Regions from separate parts of the Psychrobacillus sp. FSL K6-1267 genome, predicted to be linked through region 1. Evidence: predicted binding sites of a transcription regulator. Region 1 holds the regulator's gene; the other holds the start of a gene.
What was found. Region 1 encodes CtsR, which represses protease genes until heat stress. Its sites were predicted from a motif close to ATGGTCAATAAAGGTCAAACA; they were not measured.
Positions count from the first base shown of each region.

Region 2: the regulator CtsR is predicted to act here: its motif matches at 9,534-9,554, upstream of MHB55_RS05685 (ATP-dependent Clp protease ATP-binding subunit).

Region 1 covers NZ_JBBOOR010000001.1:4,023,811-4,035,888, forward strand. The annotation lists gene gltX (glutamate--tRNA ligase) at 1-213, opposite strand, end outside; gene ispF (2-C-methyl-D-erythritol 2,4-cyclodiphosphate synthase) at 367-846, opposite strand; gene ispD (2-C-methyl-D-erythritol 4-phosphate cytidylyltransferase) at 848-1,540, opposite strand; gene MHB55_RS20710 (PIN/TRAM domain-containing protein) at 1,605-2,696, opposite strand; gene radA (DNA repair protein RadA) at 2,929-4,299, opposite strand; gene MHB55_RS20720 (AAA family ATPase) at 4,495-6,945, opposite strand; gene MHB55_RS20725 (protein arginine kinase) at 6,942-8,039, opposite strand; gene MHB55_RS20730 (UvrB/UvrC motif-containing protein) at 8,029-8,571, opposite strand; gene MHB55_RS20735 (CtsR family transcriptional regulator) at 8,587-9,060, opposite strand; gene MHB55_RS20740 (GNAT family N-acetyltransferase) at 9,227-9,685, opposite strand; gene rsgA (ribosome small subunit-dependent GTPase A) at 9,697-10,704, opposite strand; gene MHB55_RS20750 (ABC transporter permease) at 11,086-11,985, opposite strand; gene MHB55_RS20755 (ABC transporter ATP-binding protein) at 11,963-12,078, opposite strand, start outside.
Region 2 covers NZ_JBBOOR010000001.1:1,154,010-1,166,087, forward strand. The annotation lists gene addA (helicase-exonuclease AddAB subunit AddA) at 1-296, shown strand, start outside; gene MHB55_RS05635 (DUF418 domain-containing protein) at 308-1,468, shown strand; gene MHB55_RS05640 (fumarylacetoacetate hydrolase family protein) at 1,548-2,444, shown strand; gene MHB55_RS05645 (DUF1516 family protein) at 2,502-2,864, shown strand; gene MHB55_RS05650 (alpha-amylase family glycosyl hydrolase) at 3,312-4,763, shown strand; gene MHB55_RS05655 (DUF3231 family protein) at 4,976-5,479, opposite strand; gene MHB55_RS05660 (DegV family protein) at 5,598-6,449, opposite strand; gene MHB55_RS05665 (Cof-type HAD-IIB family hydrolase) at 6,478-7,287, opposite strand; gene MHB55_RS05670 (prolyl oligopeptidase family serine peptidase) at 7,422-8,180, shown strand; gene MHB55_RS05675 (metal-sulfur cluster assembly factor) at 8,230-8,538, shown strand; gene MHB55_RS05680 (Crp/Fnr family transcriptional regulator) at 8,742-9,434, opposite strand; gene MHB55_RS05685 (ATP-dependent Clp protease ATP-binding subunit) at 9,577-11,703, shown strand; gene MHB55_RS05690 (DUF2929 family protein) at 11,758-11,946, opposite strand.

The DNA of each region.
Region 1 (12,078 bases):
GTCGTATTCCATTCCTAACCACTTTAAGTTATCCAGCTGCGATAATTCTCCGCCTTCAATATTACGCTCAATATCTGTGTCTTCTATACGGACAATAAATTTCCCGTTATGGTGGCGAGCAAATAAATAATTGAATAATGCTGTACGTGCCCCTCCAATATGGAGATTTCCTGTAGGACTTGGTGCATAGCGTACGCGAACTTCTTGTGTCATTATAAATCCTCCTAGTTATCTTGCGTTTAAATTAAACCTTCGTCTGGAAAGTGGAATCAATCAGTTTTTAAGGCAAGGCATATCTTTACTTTTGCCTGTCTGCTAAAGTAGTAAACTTTATCTATTCTACCACTGCCAGTAGTTTTTTTAAAGTTAGTCTTTTTTCAATAAAAGGATGGTAGCTAAAGATGCAATTCCTTCCTCTCGTCCAGTAAATCCTAACTTTTCAGTAGTCGTCGCCTTCACGTTGACTTGTGACACATCAGCTTGCAAAAGCTCTGCAACTTTGGCGCGGATTTCCTCAATGTAAGGAGCCATTTTAGGCTTCTGAGCAATAATAGTGCAATCTACATTTCCAAGCTTGTAGCCTCGCGCATCTACTAGCTTCCATATATGCTCGAGTAATTTAGCGGAATCTGCATCTTTAAAATCGGGATCGGTGTCAGGGAAATGTCTGCCAATATCTCCCTCTCCAATAGCTCCTAGCGCTGCATCTGTAATTGTATGAAGCAATACATCCGCATCCGAGTGACCAATTAGCCCTCTTTCATAGGGTATCGTGATTCCTCCTATTATTAATGGGCGATTGTCTGCAAATTCATGTACGTCAAAGCCTTGTCCAATTCTTAACAATTTATTGTTCCTCCTGCTTTCGTTTATTTAAAATTACTTCTCCAAAAAGTAAATCCTCTTGAGTGGTAACCTTTACGTTATCATAGGTGCTCTCCACGATGTGAACCTTTTCACCTTGTCTTTCTACCAACATGGCCTCGTCTGTTCCTAAAAAGGACTCTAGCTCTGCCATTCTTTCGGCTTTTTCCAATATGTTATATTGAAAAGCCTGTGGAGTCTGGATGATCCATAGGCTCTCTCGTTCAACCGTTTCCTGTATTATACCATTTTGAACTTTTTTCATCGTATCTTTGGCACGAACTGCTGCTACAGCGGCTCCAAATTTTTCTGCGGCCTGTACTAGACGATGGATAACGTCTTGATGGATGAAAGGTCTAGCAGCGTCATGTACTAACACAACTTCTTTAGAGGGGCTTGCCTTCAAGCCTGCATACACACTGTGCTGCCTTTCTGCTCCTCCTTCAGTTATTGCCGCAACCTTTTGAATAGAATACTGCAGAAGAAGCTGCTCTATATATGATTGTTCATCTTTTTTTACCGCTAAAACAATATGAGCACATTGGGGATCTCGTTCAAATACGCGGAGGGTATGTATTAGTACAGGTATATTTTTTAATTCTATAAAAAGCTTGTTATGCTCTGCTCCCATTCTTTTGCCACTTCCCGCAGCTGGTAAGATTACTGTGTAAGCCATTTCGTTTTCCTCCTCCGTTACAAAGAAAAAGGGTATGCTCCTAAAAGGAAACACCCCTTACTACTTATTTCGTTTCCTGTGGTTTCGCAAAGATCATTCGTCCTGCCGATGTTTGAAGGACACTTGTCACTTCCACATTAATCGCTTGTCCGATGAACGCTTTACCACCTTCAACTACAATCATCGTGCCATCATCTAAATAAGCTACACCTTGATTATGCTCTTTTCCATCTTTAATCACAACAACATGCATTATTTCCCCGGGAATAACTACGGGTTTGACAGCATTAGCTAAGTCATTAATATTCAATACCCGCACTTGATGCAATTCACATACTTTGTTTAGATTAAAATCATTGGTTACTACTACGCCACCCATTTTTTTGGCTAGACGCATTAGCTTTAAGTCGACCTCTTGAACATCATCAAAGTCTTCCTCCACTATTAAAACCGCAGTGCTTCTTTCATCCTTCAATTTGTTTAAAACATCTAGACCTCTTCGTCCTCTTGTTCTTTTTAACGTATCAGAAGAATCTGCGATATGCTGAAGCTCCGTTAAAACAAATTGAGGAACTACTAGCACACCTTCCATAAAGCCCGTTTCCGATATATCTGCTATTCTTCCATCAATAATGACACTCGTGTCTAGCAGCTTATAGGTACCCAACGGAAGTTCCTTGGCTTCCTCCTCAGCTGTTTTTTTCTTCAAAGAAGGTAGTTTAGAGGACGGGGTGAACACATGTAGCAATTCGTCTCTCTTTTTGTATCCTACCTGGAAACCTAGATATCCTAAAATAATGGTTAAGAGAACAGGGGCAACCGAACGAATGACTGGTAGCTCAATAGTTGATACAGCCGAGCCAAGGAAGAAAGCTACCACTAACCCGATTACCATCCCTAGTGTCCCAAATAACAAATCTCCGATTGGGGCCTTTAAAAGCCTTTCTTCCATCCATTTGATAAAATGTATTAAGTAATCTGTTAAAAATAGGGCAGCCACATACAGCATGATTGCTCCGATTATTACGGAAACATATAAATTATTAATCAAAGGGTTGTCGGATAAATTGATTAGTTCATATAAGTGCGGTAAGAATAGCAACCCTAATGTTCCACCTATCAATACAAAAGCAATTTGGATAATCCACTTTAACAAATTTTCCACCTCCATTTAAATTTTATTATACTTCCTGTTTTCCCTATACGTCTAATAAGTCGCAAGGAAGAAGGTTATCCCTTGCCCGCTAAACTAACATGAAAATGTCAGATTGACACTCTAACGTGTACAACCAAAGCAAAGGATTACCTATCTGTTACTTTTAAATCTATGAGTACACCCAGTTAAAACAAGAGTTAGACTTGAATACGTTACAGCATCTTATTTCTTTTTATGAAAAGGCTTCTTTCATCACCTGGTTTACAGAGTCTACTCCAATAACCTGCAGACCCTTCGGATAATCCCAGCCCCCCATATTAGATGCAGGGATAATTGCTCGTTTAAAGCCTAGCTTAGCTGCCTCTTGCACTCTTTGTTCAATCCTAGATACTCTTCTTACTTCTCCTGTTAATCCTACCTCACCTATAAAACAGTCGGTTGGAGCAGCACCCGTATCTCTAAAACTAGATACGATACTTACTAGGACGGCTAAATCGATGGCAGGTTCGTCTAATTTTACTCCACCAGCAACTTTTATGTACGCATCCTGTGTTTGAAGTAGCAGTCCCATGCGCTTTTCTAGCACGGCCATTAATAAAGAAATTCGATTTTGATCAATCCCCGTGGCCATCCTTTTTGGATAATTAAAGCTCGATTGTGTCACAAGCGCTTGAATCTCTACTAAAATCGGTCTTGTCCCTTCCATTGAGGCAACAATGGCAGATCCAGCCGCTCCATGAGAACGCTCCTGTAAAAATAATTCAGATGGGTTCAGTACTTCCCTTAAACCCTGTTGCACCATCTCAAAAATAGCAATCTCATTGGTAGAACCAAATCTATTTTTTTGTGATCGCAATATGCGATGATTATGATGACGTTCTCCCTCAAAGTATAAAACAGTATCTACCATATGCTCGAGTATTCTTGGACCAGCAATTTGCCCTTCCTTAGTTACATGTCCCACCAAGAAGATGGCAATATTTTTAGTCTTCGCAATCCGCATTAGCTCAGCTGTACTTTCACGCACTTGGGATACACTTCCTGGGGCACTTGTTACCTCTGGATGATGAACCGTTTGGATAGAATCCACTATTACAAACCGTGGGCTTACTTGATCAATCGTTCCATTGATCAATTCTAAATTGGTTTCCGAATAAATATAAAGTTCATTTGAAGTGACTCCTAGACGTTCCGCTCGGAGTTTTGTCTGGCGGATTGATTCTTCTCCTGATATATAGAGTACTCTTTCTCCTTTATTCGCAAGAAGGGCAGAAACTTGTAAAAGAAGCGTTGATTTACCTATACCTGGATCTCCCCCGATTAAAACTAGGGAGCCTGGCACAATTCCTCCACCTAATACACGATTCAATTCTACTAAATCAGTTTGTACACGTGGTTCCTCGACTGTTTCAATCGATATGATTGGGGTTGCTTTTTGAGTGACTCCAGACGAATGCTGAAAAGAATGTCTAGGTCCCTTAGAAACTACCTCTACCTCTTCCACCATGGTGTTCCATTCTCCACACCCCGGACATCTCCCCATCCATTTAGCAGCCTCGTAACCGCAAGAGTTACACATAAATTTTGTTTTCTTTTTAGCCATATGAACCTCCTATTAAGAAAAGCACAAGCGCCTATGTCTGCCACGACAAGCAAATGGAGAAAAGCTTAGGAGCAGCTTTTTTCCATTTGACCTCAAGGGGCTAGGCGCTGGAGCTAGATAAGCGCTTTACAAAAAACTATAAACTTTCTTAACCTGTAAAAAAGGCATTCCGGTAATCTCGGAATGCCTATATTATTAACTTTCTGTGACAGGTTCTGTTGTACGAACAACAAATTCGTCATTTTCTACATCAAATACTACACGCTGACCAGTTAAAACTTCCCCTTTCAACAATTCCTCTGAAAGGCGATCCTCCACATGTTTTTGTAGTGCACGGCGTAACGGACGTGCTCCGTATGTTGGATCGTAACCTTCGGTAGTAATTTTGTCTTGGGCAGCTTCCGTAAGCACTAGCTCTATTCCTTGTTCTTTTAGACGCTTCGCTAGCTGTTCTGTCATTAACGTCACTATTTGTTTTAAGTGTTCTTTTTCTAATGAGTGGAACACAATCATTTCATCCAAACGGTTTAAGAATTCTGGGCGGAATGCTTTTTTCAATTCTTCAAGCATTTTACCTTTCATATCTTTGTAATCCGTTTTCCCAGCCTCTTGTAGATTAAATCCTACATGCTTATTGTATTTAAGTGCGTCCGCACCAACATTTGACGTCATAATTACTACTGTATTACGGAAGTCTACCGTACGTCCTTTAGAATCTGTTAAACGACCATCTTCTAATACTTGTAGAAGGATGTTGAAGACATCTGGATGTGCTTTTTCGATTTCATCTAAAAGGATAACCGAATACGGCTTGCGACGAACTTTTTCAGTTAATTGACCACCATCATCGAAACCTACATATCCAGGAGGTGAACCTACTAAACGAGAAGTAGAGTGTTTTTCCATGTACTCAGACATGTCTACTCGAATCATTGCATCCTCGTCCCCGAACATTACCTCTGCCAATGCGCGAGCTAGTTCTGTTTTACCTACTCCAGTAGGACCTAAGAAGATAAACGAACCGATTGGACGCTTAGGATCTTTTAGCCCTGCGCGAGCACGACGGATCGCACGAGAAATAGCATCTACAGCTTCTTTTTGACCAATAACTCGTTCATGTAATTTGTCTTCTAGTTTTAATAATTTCTCAGATTCTGTTTGAGCAAGCTTGGAAACAGGGATTCCCGTCCACATAGAGACAACAGCAGCAATATCCTCTACAGTAACTTCTGATTCTTCTTTGCCTTGTTTTTCTTTCCAAGTGTTTTTCATTGTTTCTAATTTATCTTTTATCTTCTGTTCTTTATCACGGAAAGATGCTGCTTTTTCAAATTCCTGGCTTTGAACAGCTGCATTTTTCTCAGAACGAACAGCTTCTAATTTAGCTTCTAATTCTTTTAAATTAGGAGGAGTTGTATAGGAACGAAGTCGTACCTTAGAACCAGCCTCATCTATTAAGTCTATCGCTTTATCAGGCAAGAAACGGTCTGAAATGTAACGGTCTGACATTTTAACGGCTGCTTCTACTGCCTCATCTGTAATTTTCACTCGGTGATGTGCTTCATAGCGGTCACGTAATCCATAGATAATTTGTACCGCTTCTTCAGCAGAAGGCTCGTCAACTTGAATCGGCTGGAAGCGACGTTCCAGTGCAGCATCTTTTTCAATATATTTGCGATACTCATCTAACGTAGTGGCACCGATACATTGTATTTCTCCACGAGCCAGAGCAGGCTTCAAAATATTAGAGGCATCGATTGCACCTTCTGCTCCACCAGCACCGATTAATGTATGAAGTTCGTCGATGAATAGAATGACATTCCCCGCTTGGCGAATTTCATCCATTACTTTTTTCAAGCGGTCTTCGAATTCTCCACGATATTTAGTACCAGCAACAACCGTACCCATGTCTAAAGTCATAACACGTTTATCTCTTAATATTTCCGGTACCTCATTTTGAACAATTTGTTGAGCAAGACCTTCTGCAATTGCAGTTTTACCAACACCTGGTTCTCCTATAAGAACTGGATTGTTTTTCGTACGACGAGCCAAAATTTCTATAACGCGTGTAATTTCCTTGCTACGGCCGATGACTGGATCTAGCGTACCTTCTCTTGCAATTTGAGTTAAATCCCTTGCTAATCCGTCTAACGTTGGAGTGCTAGCTGGAGCGACCCCATTGGAATTGCTGTTACTATGGGATTGATCGGAGCTTCCCAATAATTGAAGCACCTGCTGGCGCGCTTTGTTTAAGCTTACACCTGCATTGTTTAACACTCTTGCAGCTACACCTTCTCCTTCACGGATTAACGCGAGAAGTAAATGCTCTGTTCCAATATAAGAATGACCAAGCTTTCTAGACTCATCCACTGAAAGTTCAATCACTTTCTTAGCGCGAGGCGTATAGTGAACAATAGGGCCGACTTCCTCTGCCCCAGTTCCAACTAGCTCCTCAATACCTGCTTCTATTACTTTTGGATCTACTTCAATTGCTTCTAAAGCTTTTGCCGCAATACCACTTCCCTCACGAATAAGTCCAAGTAATATATGTTCTGTTCCTATAGATTCATGCTTTAAGCGAATAGCCTCTTCTTGAGCTAATTGTAAAACTTTTTGCGATCTTTGCGTAAATCGATTAAACATCATGCAGGTTCCTCTCCTTTTGTTTTCTCTTTTTCTCCTTTTTGCAAACGTTCCCTTAACAGCTTAGCTCGAAACATATCACGCTCCGAAGCATTTAAAGTTGTACCAGCATACTTTTGTAAAAATCCTGGCTGCATAAAAACCATACATTCATTTAAGATAGACATATCCACATCTTGAATAAGTCCAATATCTATCCCTAAGCGTACATCGGATAGGCATCTTGCTGCCTCCTCCGTTGTCATAAGACGAGCATAGGATAAGGTTCCTAACGAACGATAAAGACGATCCTCTAGTGTATTGGGAGAATGCTTTAATAGTGCATCTCGTGCTTCTCTTTCTTTTTGAATAATTTGTTCCGTAATGCTTTGAAGATCAGCTAGTATATCCTCCTCAGTCTTACCAAGTGTCGTTTGATTTGATACCTGATAAACATTGCCGAGCGCTTCACTACCCTCTCCATATATCCCTCTTACAACCATTCCAAGTCGAGAAATAATGGTTACTATTCGATTCATTTGTTTTGTTTTCGTTAATGCAGGTAAATGCATCATAACTGATGCCCTAAGTCCAGTGCCCGTATTAGTAGGGCAACTTGTTAAATATCCAAACTGTTCATCGAATGCGTAAGGTAATTCTTTTTCCAATAAGCTATCTATATTATCTGCCCGTTTATAAGCCTCTTCAATTTGGAGGCCTGGAAAAAGGCACTGGATCCTAATATGGTCCTCTTCATTTACCATGAGACTAACAGATTCATCCTCCGATAAAAGGACGGAGCCTGTATCCGGAGAATTTGCCAATTTGGGACTGATCAAATGCTTTTCTACTAACACTTGGCGTCCGAGCTCAGATACATCTTTTATCTGAATGGAGGAAAATTTCATTTGCAATGCTTCATCAGCAGCATCCAACAAAGTGGCTGAAACAGATTGGTCAATTTTATGCGCTTCGTCCTCTGTAAATGCAAGAGGGAAGCGAAATCCATTCAGATTTCTAGCCAATCGGATCCTTGTGCTCATCACAATGTCAGAATGCTCTCCTTCCCCTTCCATCCAACTAGATCTGGAATTATCTAAAAAGTTATCAACCGACATAGTGGTCGCCACCTCCTTCGACAAGCTGTTTTTCTAGTTCTTTTACTTCATCTCTCAGCTTAGCGGCATCCTCAAATTGTTCATGCTCGACAGCATCCTTCATTTGTGTACGTATTGCTTCAATTCTTTTCTTTAAAGCTATTTTTTCACCAAGTACCCCTGGTGCTTTTCCAATATGTGTCGTATTGCCATTATGCAGACGTTTTAAAACTTGGGGTAAATGAGGACGAAAGCTTTCATAACAAGAAGCGCATCCAAACTTACCTTCCTCTAAGAACCTCTCAATAGACCAGCCACATTCATTACATTCAAGTGTTTTCTGTTGTTTTTGTTGAACCATCTGCTGATCCGCGTGGTTAAACCAATTAGATAGAAGCTGATGGAGAGATAATGGGTCTTGTTTATATTCAACATAAAACGGGTGTAGGCTATTTGCACAAACCTCACAATAATGTCGTTCAAAGTGTTCTCCGTTATGCACCTGTGTAACCGTCACTTTGGCCGGTCTTTGCTTACAATTTTCACAAATCACTTTTCAACACCCCGTTCATTTTTCACTTTTTTCATATTTTAACGTTAATAGCATCGCACAAAGTATTCGTGCTCTTAGATCGTCTCTTGCAGGCAGTGGGATGGCTAAAGTCGTTCTGGCTAAGGCTGCTAAAATAATTTTTGCTTCTCGCTTAGTTATCACTTCTTCATCCAATAATCTAAATACAATATCTTCTGTCGCGGACTCAGACGCCCCGGCTTCCAGACTTTGTATTATATGCTCAATCAATTCAGCTTTTGTATGGGCCCGAACGCGGAGGATTCGAATATACCCACCACCACCTCGCTTACTTTCCACCAAATAACCACGGTCCTGTGTAAATCGAGTGTTTATAACATAATTTATTTGCGAGGGGACACAGTGAAATTTTTCAGCGATTTCACTTCTCTTTATTTCAATCTGCCCTCTACTTTCTTCTTCGATAATTGACTTCAAATAACCTTCAATAATGTCAGATATATTTCTCATCTTCTCTCACCTCTTCTCATTAAAACTGACTTTGACTATATTTGACTATATTATATAGCGAAATTTTTGTATGTGCAATTGATATGCCTAACATAAAAACAACAAAAAAACTACCAACATTTATTGTCAGTAGTTTTAGGTTGTATCAAAATGGAAACTTATATTCTTATATTTGTGAATTGTATTTGAGTTGTGTAATAAAAAAATTAGGCTCTACTTCAATGTCCTTTATTTTGGAAAAGTTGTGTCTTTCGTACAAAGTAAGCGCCGGTTTATTTTTTGCACCAGTAGTTACTATAACACTTACACTATTAGGAGCGAGGTCCAATACGTATTTTAACAGCTCAGTAGCTATTCCCTTCCTGAAATGATTAGGGTGGACAATTAGCCTACAGATATCCATTTCATCTCCATTAATTTCATATGAAATAAAACCAAGCAGTTGTTCCTTTTCATACTTTCCTATATAAATTTCTTTAGAAGCTTTAATATCCTCTGTAGTTTCCTTAAGCTGCGGAATGCCATCAAAACCGATAATCTCCGCTTCCTTTCGATAAGCCGGAAGCTGTACTTCAAGCATTTCTTCTGCTACAGATTGATTGTGATGATCAAGTAATAAAATCATTGAGTACCTCGTTAAACTTTTCTTTTTTTATTGTTTTTTTGGGCTTTAGATAATTGCTTCCATTTATCTCGCTCTGTTTTTTGTGCAGCCAAGTCGTTTTTACGTTCCATATGGGCTAGTTCACGTAATAATTTTACATAGCTCCTATAACGATCCTCTTTTAGCACACCAGAACGAATAGCCTCCTGAATCGTACAGCCAGGCTCTTGTTTATGCTGACAGTCTCTAAATCGACACTGCATTGCAAGCTCTTCTATATCTTGGAAGCTGTTGCTAATCCCCTCGCTTGAATCCCATAGCTGAAATTCTCTCATCCCTGGTGTATCTATCAATAGCCCTCCTCCAGGTAACAAAGAAAGCTCTCTATGAGTTGTTGTGTGACGCCCCTTACTATCATCCTCTCGAATGTCACTAACCGCCATCACTTCTTCTCCTGATAGAGCATTTATCAAGGAGGATTTACCTACACCTGAAGAGCCAAGTAATGCACCTGTCTTCCCTTCGCCAAGAAGAGCGGCCAAGTCTTCTATTCCTTCTCCTGTAACACTAGAAACAGCAAAGATTTCGACGCCAAATGCAATAGATTCGACTTCATTGATATAATAATCCAATTGCTCACAAGCATCTTTTTTCGTTAGAACAACTACTGGTGTCGCCCCCGAATCCCAAGCTGAGAGTAAGTAACGCTCTAACCTTCTAACATTGAAGTCTTGGTTGAGTGACATCACTAAAAACACATAATCTACATTCACTGCAACCAATTGAATTTCCATAGTTGTACCAGCCACTTTTCTTGAGAATTGCGATTGTCTCGGTAAAACCTGTTGAATAATCCCTTTCTCTTCTCCTGGCATTTGCTCTAAAACAACCCAATCTCCTACTGCCGGAAAAGCTTCTCGATTGTTGTCAAATTTAAACTTACCTGAAAGGGAGCATAGCCACTCTCCATCATTTGTGACTACTCGATATAAATGTTTATGCTCGAGTAAAACTCGGCCTACTAATCCTTTGCTCGTCATCTTTTCTTCCCATTTACTATTCCATCCATACTTTTCGATTAAATTCAATTTAAATTTCCTCCTAATTTTCCCTAAAAATATTTTAATCGCCATTTTTTATTCGGCGAAATACTGGGCAACAAAAAAACCATGATTGCACGAATCAGCAATCATGGTTTCCCGATCATTAGTAAAGAAATTTCAAAAAGTATGGAGAAATAAGCTCGATTGTCTGTTTACAATCAAACCAATACCTATTCAGCCTACATTTAGAAAATTACAGAGTGGGACATCATGAACTTACTGATTCGTTTTGTGTTATATACAATAGCCATAATGCCTCACTCCTTTCCTTAAGTTAAATTCAGAATACTACAAGTTTTTGAAATATGCAATAGGCAATTACGCCGTTACATCACGTTTTGTAAATGACCAGTAGCTTGTTACTAGGAATATTAACAGATACACGACAATTATTATAATAGAAAAACTTAAGGTCATGCTTTCTATTAGCGGTGTATTTGTTCCGATAAATTGACTTAAATTTGTATTGGCAAATATAATGTATTTCGGAAATTCAAAGTCCAGCATTGCAAGAATTTGAGTTACTTGTACTCCTGCAAACATTAGGAAAATAGATATTCCAATTGCTAATGAGCTAGAGCGGAACACTGAGCCAATCATAAAAGCTAAGGATCCAATTACAAATACATTTACTAAAGACAGAGCAGTTAAAAGCAATAATCTGCCCCAGTACGAAACCTCCACTACCTTGCCATCGACTAGCTCTAACTGCGTACCTGGAATATTATCAAAGAAAATGTATCCAAAGATTATTCCCGAAACAAGAAGAACTATCGACATCATAATTGCAAATAGACCAACTGTGATTAGTTTAGACGTTAGAATTTTCCATCGCTTCATTGGTCTCGTTAGTAACATTTTAATTGTTCCTTGGGAAAATTCAGAAGCTACTATTCCACCAGCCACTACTACCGTAAATAATGTGACAACGGACATCATATTTGGAAGACCGCTGATAAACCCTTGTGCACTATCATCAACGATAGGAGACAAATTATTATCAGTTCTATATTTAGTTAGTTCAGGACCCTCAGAAATGGCAGTCATCTCTTCTACAGTAATAGTTTCTCCTTCACTACTCTGTGAAATATCTATTGAATAGACCCATTTTACAAGACCAGCCGAAGCAAGCATTAACAACACGAGCAATATAGTCATTACCCATGTTGATTTTTTAGTCCAAAGCTTTAACCACTCATTTCGTACGAGATTCAGCAATTTGCCCACCTCCTGTAATTTCTAAGAATTGATCTTCTAATGTTTTTCTATGTGGTGTTACGGAATAGATTTGTAAATCATTTGTAATCATTT
Region 2 (12,078 bases), 2.9 Mb from region 1:
TGAGAGAATTTCCTTTCACATATGCTTTAGTTGATCCAGATGGTGACAAGCAAATTATTCAAGGGGTTGTAGATTGCTTGTTTCAAGAAGAAGATGGTCAATGGGTGCTGCTAGATTATAAGACAGATAGAGTAAAACATCTGCAAAATAATGAAGATCATTTAGTTCAGGAATTGAAAAATAGATACGAGCTACAGCTTTCCTTGTATGCAAGGGCTATTCAAGACATCATGCAAGTAGGGATAAAAGAAAGAGTTCTATATCTATTTGACATAAATAAAACTGTAACACTTTAGGGGGAAATTTGGTGATTATACCAACGCAAGAGAAAGAAAGAATCATATCCATTGATGTAATGAGAGGATTTGCTTTATTAGGTATTTTTGTCGTCAATATGTTGTTTTTTCATGGTCCTTATATTTATGTGAATCCATATGACTGGTATCAGACCCCAGGCGACCAAGAAAGCTATAAGTGGATTGATATTTTTGTACAGGGCAGTGTTTATCCTTTGTTTTCAATGCTATTTGGATATGGATTAGCGATGCAGTTTATGAAATCGGAGGAAAAGGGAACATCCTTTAACCGACTAGCAGTTAGAAGGCTGTTAATATTGCTAGGAATCGGATGTATTCATGCTTTTCTTATTTGGTCTGGTGATATATTAATAACTTATGCCCTAGCAGGATTGTTGTTAATTGTACTGATGAAATTGAAGCCGATTTGGTTGTTTTTAATCAGCGCATTATTATTTTTAATACCAAATGGCTTGTTGAGTGGGCTTTTATACTTTTTAGTAAAAGCGGCTCCAGAGGAAGCTACTCTTTATACAGGAATTCAAGAAGTAGAGAATTCCATCGTCGCATTTTCCCAAGGCTCTTGGTTTGATGTATCTAGCCAAAGAATTACTGACTGGCTTTATATGCAAGGGTACGGATTAAATATAGTGCTAATTATATGTACAATTCTTCCACTTTTGATGGTGGGAGCGGCTGCAGCAAAGCTGAAGTTAATAGAACGAGCAAGAGAGCTAAAGCTTTTCTGGATTATCACCATATTGATAACAATGGCATCAGGTACAGCTATTAAGTGGCTTCCGTTTAGTAAAGGCGATGACTTGTTTACAATGACAGTACAGGATACGTTTGGCGGACCACTTCAGGCAATTGCATACGGAGGGATTATTGCTTTAATCTGTGCAATACCTATTATTGGGAAAATACTTTCGCCGTTCGGAAAAGCAGGAAGAATGTCGATGACGATTTATCTAATGCAATCTATTATTGCAACGACTATTTTCTATAGCTATGGCTTCGGATTATATGGTCAAGTAGATGTGGCAACAGGTACATGGATGGCAGTAGGTATTTATGTAATTCAAGTTATATTTGCAGAAATTTGGTTCCTTAAATTTAAACAAGGGCCTGTGGAAGCATTGTGGAGAAAACTGACTTATTCAAAAATTTAATTCGAAAAAGATGAAAATAAAGGTTATTTGTAATAGACTATACTAATAGATTCAAATTTCTTTAGAGGAGTGTTTATGGATGAAGCTATTGTCATACCGAGTAAACGATAAAATTTATTTTGGACCAAAAGTGAAAAAGGAAGAGGCAGTATGGGATGTTCTTTCTATTCAAGAAGAACTACAAGTGTTACCGAACTTTCCAGCTACTATTGTCCAAGGTGTCAGTTTCGGGATGGATTTTATTGAACAGATTCGAGTTTTAGTCGAGACAGCTTTAAAAGAAGAGGATCCTAATCGTTTTAAACGCTCATTTACGGAAATTGAATGGTTATCACCTATTCCTCGTACTCCTAAAAATGTGATGGCTATTGGTAAAAACTATGCCGACCATGCAAAGGAAATGGGTGGAGTAGCAGAGGATTTCGTAGTATTCACTAAGGCTCCAACTTCCATTGCTGCTGACGAACAAACATTACCAGTTCATGCGGAGCTAACTTCCTCATTAGATTATGAAGGAGAGCTAGCAATCATTATTGGTAAGGAAGGGAAGAACATTCCTACTAAATTAGCTTACGATTATGTATTTGGATATACTATTGCAAATGATATTACAGCTCGTGACCTACAAAAGAAACATCAGCAATTTTTCCTTGGAAAAAGCTTAGATTGTTCATGTCCAATGGGTCCTTACGTGGTTACAAAGGATGAAATTCCAAATCCACAGGACTTAACAATTGTGACTAAAGTGAATGATGAAATCCGTCAAAACGGCGTAACATCAGACATGATATATTCTGTAGAGAATATTATCTGTGAAATTTCTAAAGTAGTGACACTTGAGCCAGGGGATGTCATTCTAACAGGAACGCCTGCAGGGGTTGGAAAAGGATTTAACCCTCCAAAATTTTTGAAATCTGGCGATATTGTGAAAGTTTCCATTGAAGGAATCGGAACGCTTGTAAACAAATTTGAGTAATGGTAGTTTAGAAGTGGTATATTAGAGATATATTAAAATTAACGTTGAGGTGAAACAATGGATTTCTTAGCAAGCACGCACTTACACATAACAACTTGGGTAGTAGCCCTAATCCTATTTTTGGTTGCTTTAGCAATGGCTAACCCGAAAGTAGTTCACATGATTTTGCGTTTAGACTATTTACTAATCATCATTACCGGAGTTGCTCTATTCATGAAAGGAATGGACTTTGGTGAAGGTATGCTTTATGGCTTGAAGTTTATAGCAGGCCTTCTAGTAATCGGAATGATGGAAATGACATTAGTTAAAAAGACAAAAGGAAAACCTTATACAACCTTCCTTGTGCTAGTGTTTGTATTTTTCCTTATCACGTTATTCCTAGGATTTAAGCTACCAATGGGTATCAATTTCTTAGCGTAACAAACAAAAGGCTCTCATCTTGAGAGCCTTTTTTATTTGTAAAAATTGAGCTTGAAAATTAATAATATAGGTTGTTTTTAAAAAAGTATCTTGTTCTACAGAATATAGTATAGTTGATTTCTGCTTTAGAAGGACGCTTTCTGCGGGGGAGAACGATAAGCCGGTCGAGTGTAATGTCTTATCTTGCTCACTCAACCCACCAAATATTTTATAATGAACCTTCAGAGTTAATACATTGTGCTTAGTGTTAAATTTACAATCACTAAATGGGAGTTCTTTTTAAGACACAGTTTGGACGAATACTTTTATATTTTTTTAGCTATTTCAGTATAAAACATAGCGATTAAAACGTAGCTTTGTTAAAATTAACGGTGATAAGTCTTGTTTTTTTGGGTATAAATAGACAAGATGATTTTATATGTTAACCCGATGTAGAGGAGGATTACCTTGAAACTTAAAAAATGGCTTGTTTCTATATTACTTATTAGTAGTCTATGGATAACGACAGCATATAGCGCTCAAGCGGAAACAGGTTCATCTATACATAATGAAAGTATTTATGACTTATATGTTGACCGATACTTTAACAGTACCGTAGCTAACGACTACAATGTAGATATTAAAGACCACCTTGCTTTTGCGGGGGGAGATTTTATAGGAATAATAGATAAGATGGATCATATAAGAGACATGGGATTTACTATTATCTCGATTGGTCCGGTTTTTTCCACTGAATCCTATGATGGAAAGGCAGTTTTAAATTTTAATGAAGTAGAAAAGCAATTTGGGACTTCTGAAGAGTTTGAAAAGCTTATTAAGACTACGCACGATAAAGAAATGAAATTAATGATTGAATTCCCATTGAATAATTACAGTGCTAACCATGCTTGGGCTTCAGAAGCAGATAAACAAGACTGGATAACTTCGACTGACAATGGAAAACTGACTTTAGACTTGAAAAATGAAGAAGTACAAGCAGCCTTAAAGGAAAGTATTGTTGAGTTTGCTACAAAATATAAATTTGATGGTGTTAAGCTATCAGAACTTGAAGGGGCTCCTACTGATTTTTTAAATGAATTAATAGAAGCATTAAAAGAAGTGCGTGACCCAATGTACATTATTGCATTAGAAGAGAGTGAGGCAGACTTTGATGTCAATTATTCAGAACAGCGAATGATTGATTTTAGGGATGCTTTTAAAAATACAGATTATCCTTCTGAGGTAATTGGCGCTACAGATTTCAATGATTTATTGATGATTGATAGTTTAACGTCTGAAAGATTTACTTATCATAGTGCATTGGAAAACATGTTTCCACCAACTCGTATTCGTACAGCAATTGGGACAATGCTGACTTTACCGGGAGTGCCTTATATGACGTATGGTACAGAGATTGCGATGAATGGACAAATTCCAGAAGAAAGTCATCAAATCATGAACTTTCGAGTAGATGAGGAACTCATTGAATATATTAAAGATATTAACTCTATTCGAGCAAAATCAGATACCATACGCTCAGGAGATACAGAACTATTAAAAAATGAAAACGGTTATGTTGTTTATAAACGTTCTTCAAATGATGAAACCTTTATTATTGTAATCAATAATACAAGCGCCACACAGCGAATTGATCTTTCTAGCGATATTGTTGGAGAAGATAAAGAGCTTAAGGGGCTTTTTGAATCAGATATCGTTAGGCCTTCAGATAATGGATCTTACCGTTTAGTTATTGACCGTGAAATAGTAGAAGTCTTCCAAGTAACAGAACGAAAAGGTCTAAACACAGCCTATATTGTTGCTATGGGAATCTCATACCTATTATTCATTGTTTTCCTAGTAGTAGTTTGGAAAAAAGGAAAACAAAGAAGAAGAGATGACGATCGTAAAAAAGCGAAATGAAAATAATGACTATCTCTTGGCTTATAGCTAAGAGATAGTTTTTTTATTAAGGATTTAATTAATTTGAAGGACTTCGAATTTTTTGTTTCAAGTATGAGCTGAGAATTCGAATAAGAGAATTTGTCATCATCTATAGAACTTATTCCTACAACTCAACATTTGATATTCTGATGAAAAGATTAAAGGGACGTGATAGTCACGTCCCTTTAAAATCATTTAGGCTCTGGATGAAGAGGAGGGAGGATTAACCAGCCCTTTTCCTTGCTCAATCTCAATAATTTAGCACCTAATTGCGCCTTTTTCATATGAAATTGACCATACATCATGCCGATGTCTTCTCTTGTGGAAATACCCATTGCTTTACTGCATGCTACCAAACCAGCAGCGCCATCAATAGCTAAAGCGGCAGCAATTTCAGGATCATTGAATCTAGCACCTGTAGGGATGTCCTCTAAATTTGCTACTGGTCGTTCAGGTGGAGCAGGAGGTAGTCCAATCCCATTTTCTTTCAAAATCTTTTCTAATTGTTTATTTTCTTCTTTCATGTCTTCAACAGAGTCTTCAATGATTTTCTTTAATTCGGTATCTCCAGTGTGGTTATAAAAAGTTTGGTGAGCTGCGATTAAACCTTGGTTTGTTGTTAGATTGGTCCAAATAGCAAACACTTCACCACAATGTAAAGGCTGTTCTTTTTGATTTCCAGATAAAATACCCATTATTTCACTCCATTTCAGCAAATGTCGACATAAGTCCAACTTATTATGTGCTAAGAGGTGTAAAATATCCTTACAAATAAAAAAGACAAATCTATTAATAGAAATGTCTTTTAAACTTTTAAGCTTCTTTATTTAAAAAGAACACAGAGATTGCTCCAGGTCCAGTATGTGCTCCGATAGTTGACCCTATCAGATGAATCTCTACATCTTCTGGTTGAAAGCGTTCTTGTATCATTTGTTTGAGCTCATTAGCTCTTTCTTCTACTTCGGCATGGCTAATGGCAACTACTTGACCTGCAAGATTTCCGCCACGTTCCTCGATTAATTCAATAATACGTTTCATCACTTTTTTTGTACCGCGTATTTTCTCGATTGGTACAAGTTTGCCATCTTCTACATGAAGAATTGGTTTAATATTTAAAAGTCCACCAATAAAAGCACTTGCTTTCGATACTCGACCACCACGTGCCAAATAATCTAAGTCATCTACCGTAAACAAATGCTCCATATTCTTAGCATTTCTTCTAATTTTATCTTCTATAGATGCTAAATCAAGACCTTCTTCTTTTAATTTAACTGCTTCCTTCACAAGAAGACCATATCCAAGTGAAGCACATTTGGAGTCGATTATCGTTAGTTTTAAATCGGGATAGGTTTCTAATAGTTGTTCCTTCATCATGACAGCCGTAGAGTATGTGCCAGATAGTTCAGAAGAGAAAGCTATGTATAGTCCCTCATCGCCTGATTTAGCTAACTCCTCAAAAATTCGAAGGAAGTGCTCTGGAGAAGCCTGAGAGGTTTTAGGCTGTTCACCTCTACGAATAGCCGCATACACCTCTGTAGATTCTATATCATTAATATCTTCATATTCTTTATTACCAACATGAACACGAAGAGGTGCTAGTTCAACTTGGCTTAACTCAAAAAATGACTTAGGCAAATCACAAGCACTGTCAGCAAATAATTTCATTTTAACCCTCCTAAAAATTGTGAATTTGTTAATTCAATTTTAATCTTTCTTTTAAGAACTCTGCAATACCATCTTCATTATTTGTGGAAGTAATTTCATTGGCTATGTTTTGAAGCGGTGAAATCGCATTTCCCATAGCTACTCCAACTCCAGCATATTCAATCATTTCAAGATCGTTGTCTTCATCTCCGAATGCAATAATTCTATCCTTAGGGATATTCAAATATTTAGAAACATGGTCTAAGCCTACAGCTTTATTTAAGCCATGCCTAACAATTTCAATAACATCCCATGGCGCACCCCATCTTCGATGGTCAATAACCTCTGCATGTACATCCCGTAAATGCTTCCTTACCAGGTCTACAGAATTTTCGTCAGCATGTATGAGAAGACTAGTAGGATCAGCTTTAAGAAAGGTACGTAAATCTCCAGTTGTTATTTGTGGATTTCCCAGTGCAAAGGCAGATAACATTTGTTCATCATGATAATGTAAGTATACGTCATCTAGAACTTCAGCGAGCATATTTTTTATAGAATAGCTCTGAACAGCTTCTACAACTTCTTTTACTACGTTTAGGCTTATCGGTTTGTGTATCATATCCCATGAACGATTATTTGGGTGATGAACAAAGGCACCGTTAAAATTAACTATTGGTGTAGTCAAGCCAAGCTCTCTATAGTACATTTCACTAGATCGAAAAGGTCTGCCTGTTGCAATCATAACTTCATGACCTTCACTCTTAGCTTTTAATAATGTAGTTTTAGTGTTTTCCGATATTACTTTTTCGTCTGTTAACAAAGTACCATCTAAATCTAATACAATTAAGTGACGTTCCATGAGAAAATTCCCCCTCTATTCTATATAAAGTTTATCTTGTTCCAAAGACAACGTCAAAATGTAGAATGTTGCGATTTTGTAAAAAAAGATTTGCTTTGTTAAAATAGTAATAATACAAATGAGGGGTGACTTAAATGATTACTAATTTAGAAAATTGGGGAGAAATTCCTGTCTTACATATATTTAATGATAACTTTGATAAAAATGCACCAGTAGTTTTTTTCCTACATGGATTTGAAAGTGGAAAAGAACATAATCTTCATTATGCGTACCAGTTAGTTAGTAAAGGCTGTAGAGTGATTATGCCCGACGCTCATTTACATGGAGATCGCGATATGAAGTTAGACCAAGTAGAAATAAGCCTTAGATTTTGGGAAATAGTTTTAACTTCCATAGAAGAGCTTGGTAAACTAAAGCAGGAACTAAGTACTCGTGGTTATGATAATGGACAAAAAATTGGGGTTGCTGGAACCTCTATGGGGGGCATAACTACTCTTGGGTGTTTAACTGCGTATCCTTGGATAGATACAGCAGCAATTATGATGGGTACTCCAGGATATGTAGAGTTAGCAAAAGCTCAAATTGAATTAATAGAAAAAAGAGGCTTTAAAGTTCCATTGAATGAAGAAGAAAAAAGAAAAATGTTTGAAACGCTGTCTGTATTTGATGCATCTAACCAAATAGAAAAGTTAGCAAACAAGCCGCTATTTTTCTGGCACGGTTCGAAGGACGAAGTAGTACCTTTTGCACCAACCTCGAAATTTGTTGATGATTTGATTGTAAAATACGGTGAGTCTCAGATTGAATTTATGAAGGAAAAAAATTCTGGCCATGCTGTTTCCAGAAAAGGTATGCTACGAGCTACAGAATGGCTAGCAAACTGTTTGGCATAAAAGCTACTTCTTTGTTATGATGAATGAAAGAAGTAAGGAGGTTATCAGTATGGATCAAGATATGAAAGATAGTATGATGTCTGCACTTGAGAATGTTATTGACCCAGAGCTGGGCGTTGATATTGTCAATTTAGGCTTAGTATATGATGTAGATTTAACAGATGAAGGACAGGCTACAGTTACGATGACGCTAACTTCTATTGGTTGCCCAATGGGACCGATGATTGTCGATCAAGTAAAAACTGCGCTTGGAGAATTACCAGAAGTAAAAGAAACCGAGGTTAACATTGTTTGGAATCCGCCATGGTCAAAAGACAATATGTCTCGTTACGCTAAAATTGCATTAGGTATTAGATAAAAAACATTCCGTCCATATGTGGGCGGAATGTTTTTTATTTGCTTGGATATTAAATTTTAGTTGCGGGATTAATACACAAACTGTTATTGAAGCATTAGGTGGCGAATTAGCGGGAGAGGGAGACACATAAAACATCACAAACGGAGCATAGTATCGCTTCCTCCGCGAAAATCATCCACCTAGAGTCAAATCAAAAAATAAAACTAATCTATTCTACAAACACATAGAGGACAGCTCTCGCATTGGTTTTCTCTTTTTAATAATTCTATATCGTGAATGGTAATAACTCCTTTTTGAAAAGAAACAATACCTTCATTCTTCAAATCATTTAGCATACGATTGACTACTTCTCTACTCATAGCACATAGATTAGCTATTTCCTGATTAGTTAGCTGAAAATTTATTTTAATACTATCATCAGGGAGTTTTTCCCCATAAGTATTAGCCAGACGTATTAAAGTTGAAAATAGTGCTCCTTTTTTTCCATGAAGCATTAAATCTCGAAATCTTGTCTGATTTTTTAAGTATACGAGTTGTATATATTTTGTCCATTCTACCATTAGCTCTGTAGAACTCACGAGAAAACTTTCAAATTTATTCTTAGGAAGCATCAATAGCTGAGTGGTCTCTAATGTATGGGCAGAAAAACTATGATGCGCATTATCTGCAAAAACACCAGATTCTCCTATACAGTTGTCTGGACCTACAATTCTCAGAGTCAGTAGTTTGCCGCCTTCTGTATCTTTATTTATAGCAATAGATCCGCTAATCACAAGATAAATCTCTTCTGCTAGCTCACCTTCAACATAAACGGAGCGATCTTTTTCCAATTTTATAATAGAGCCATATTGTTTAAATAATAAGCCTATATTCGGGGATACTAAACTATTATCCACCCCATCACCGCCTTTACTAATACCTTTAAATAATAGCATAATTTCATAAAAATTAAGCTAATTTCTTTACAAAATATGCTAATAAGCTATATAGTTATATTAGTCAATAAAGGTCAAACTTTTGTGAAACGGAGCTGTTAATATGCAAATGAACCAACAAGATCAAAAAAGTCCTTTAGAAACGTACGGTCGTAATTTAGTAAACGCTGTAAAGGACGGAAAGATGGATCCAGTGATCGGTAGAGATCAGGAAATAAGAAATGTAATACGAATTTTATCAAGAAAAACAAAAAATAATCCTGTTCTCATCGGCGAGCCAGGAGTGGGGAAAACAGCTATAGTCGAAGGACTTGCCCAACGTATTGTAAAAAAAGACGTTCCTGAAGGATTAAAGGATAAAGAGATTTTTGAATTGGATATGAGCTCATTAATTGCAGGTGCAAAATATCGTGGTGAATTTGAGGAACGCCTTCAAGCGGTTTTAAAACAGATTAAAGAAAGTGAAGGTAAAATTATTTTATTTATTGATGAAATTCACACTATTGTTGGAGCGGGCAAAACGGATGGAGCAATGGACGCCGGGAATATGCTGAAGCCAATGCTTGCTCGAGGGGAGCTTCATTGTATTGGAGCTACTACTTTAGATGAATATCGTATGTATATTGAAAAAGATCCAGCATTAGAGCGTCGTTTTCAGCAAGTATTGGTGAGAGAACCTTCTGTGGAGGATACTGTTTCCATTCTGCGTGGATTAAAGGAAAGATTTGAATTGCATCATGGTGTTCGCATTCATGACCGGGCAATCGTGGCGGCTTCACAGCTTTCAAACCGCTATATTACAGAACGCTTTCTACCAGACAAAGCGATTGACTTAATAGATGAAGCTTGTGCAATGATTCGAACAGAAATAGATTCTATGCCTCAGGAGCTGGACGAAGTAACGAGAAGAATGATGCAACTCCAAATTGAAGAACAAGCTTTGATGAAGGAAAAGGATGCAGCAAGCAAAAAAAGATTAGAACAACTCCGTAATGAATTAGAAGAGTTAGAGAAATCTTCAGCTGATATGCGTCAAAAATGGGAAACAGAAAAGGAATCAATTCAAGTAGTCCAACAAAAAAGAGAAAAGCTAGACCGTTATCGCCGAGAACTTGAGGAAGCTGAAAATAATTACGACTTAAATAAAGCTGCGGAGCTACGTCATGGAAAAATACCACCTTTAGAAAAAGAGTTGCAAGTTTATGAGGATGAAATAAATAGCGATTATGATTCACGCTTACTACGTGAAGAGGTGACCGCCGATGAAATAGCACATATTATTTCTAGGTGGACCGGGATACCTGTTACTAAGCTTGTAGAAGGAGAAAGAGAAAAACTACTTCGATTAAAAGAGACTTTAGGAGAACGTGTAGTTGGCCAGGAGCAAGCAGTTCAATTAGTGACAGAGGCTGTTTGGCGAGCACGAGCAGGCATAAAAGATCCTAACAAACCTATAGGCTCATTTCTATTTTTAGGACCGACAGGAGTAGGTAAAACAGAGCTAGCTAAATCTTTGGCAGCTAACCTGTTTGACTCTGAAGAGCATTTCATCCGAATAGACATGTCTGAATACATGGAAAAGCATAGCGTTTCCCGATTGGTTGGGGCACCTCCAGGATATATCGGATATGAGGAGGGCGGTCAGCTAACAGAGGCTGTTCGAAGAAACCCATACTCTGTAGTATTATTGGACGAAATCGAGAAGGCTCATCCGGACGTAGCGAATATTTTATTGCAGTTAATGGATGACGGTCGAATTACGGATAGCCAAGGTCGCATTGTCAACTTTACAAACACTGTAGTGATTCTGACATCTAATATAGGCTCGCAATACTTATCTAACACAACTGGAGAAGTGTCTGAAACAGACGAGGAACTTGTCATGTCAGCACTTCGTGCACACTTCAAGCCCGAACTGTTAAATCGGATGGACGATATTATTATGTTCCATTCATTAACGACTCATCATTTTGAAATGATTGCAAAAAAGTATGTAAAACAATTGCAGGATCGTTTATTAGAACAGGAAGTTACTTTGAAAGTCGAGGAAAATGTCTATGCATGGATAGTTGAGGAAGGAACGGATGCAGCTTATGGTGCAAGACCATTAAGAAGATTTATACAACGACATCTTGAAACTGCTGTAGCGAAAATGCTAATTGGAGGAAATGTGGTTCCTGGTAGTAACATTGTGGCAGTAGTGGAAGATGGTCAGCTAGTAGTTAAATAAACAGTCACTATACTATATCCAATAAAAAAACTCCCTATCAAAAGGGAGTTTTTTTTAATGGTGTTCAGCAGCTACAGGCTCGTCCGGAATAACTTTAGTAATTAGGATAATTATGATGGCTGCTGGAATAGTCATATATAAACCATGATAAAAGTTAAAATCAACGCCATTAACAGAGCTTACTACATAATTTAACATGGTAACCAAGATAAATGACCAGATAACTGTCATAATATAATGCATAAAATTTTCACCTCAAAAATGAATTTATCTATAAGTATCATAACACATGGCGGTTCTATACAAAAGAATTATTCTTACAATCGAACAACTATGTTGAAAAATGTTCATATATTCGTTATTATTAATACCAGG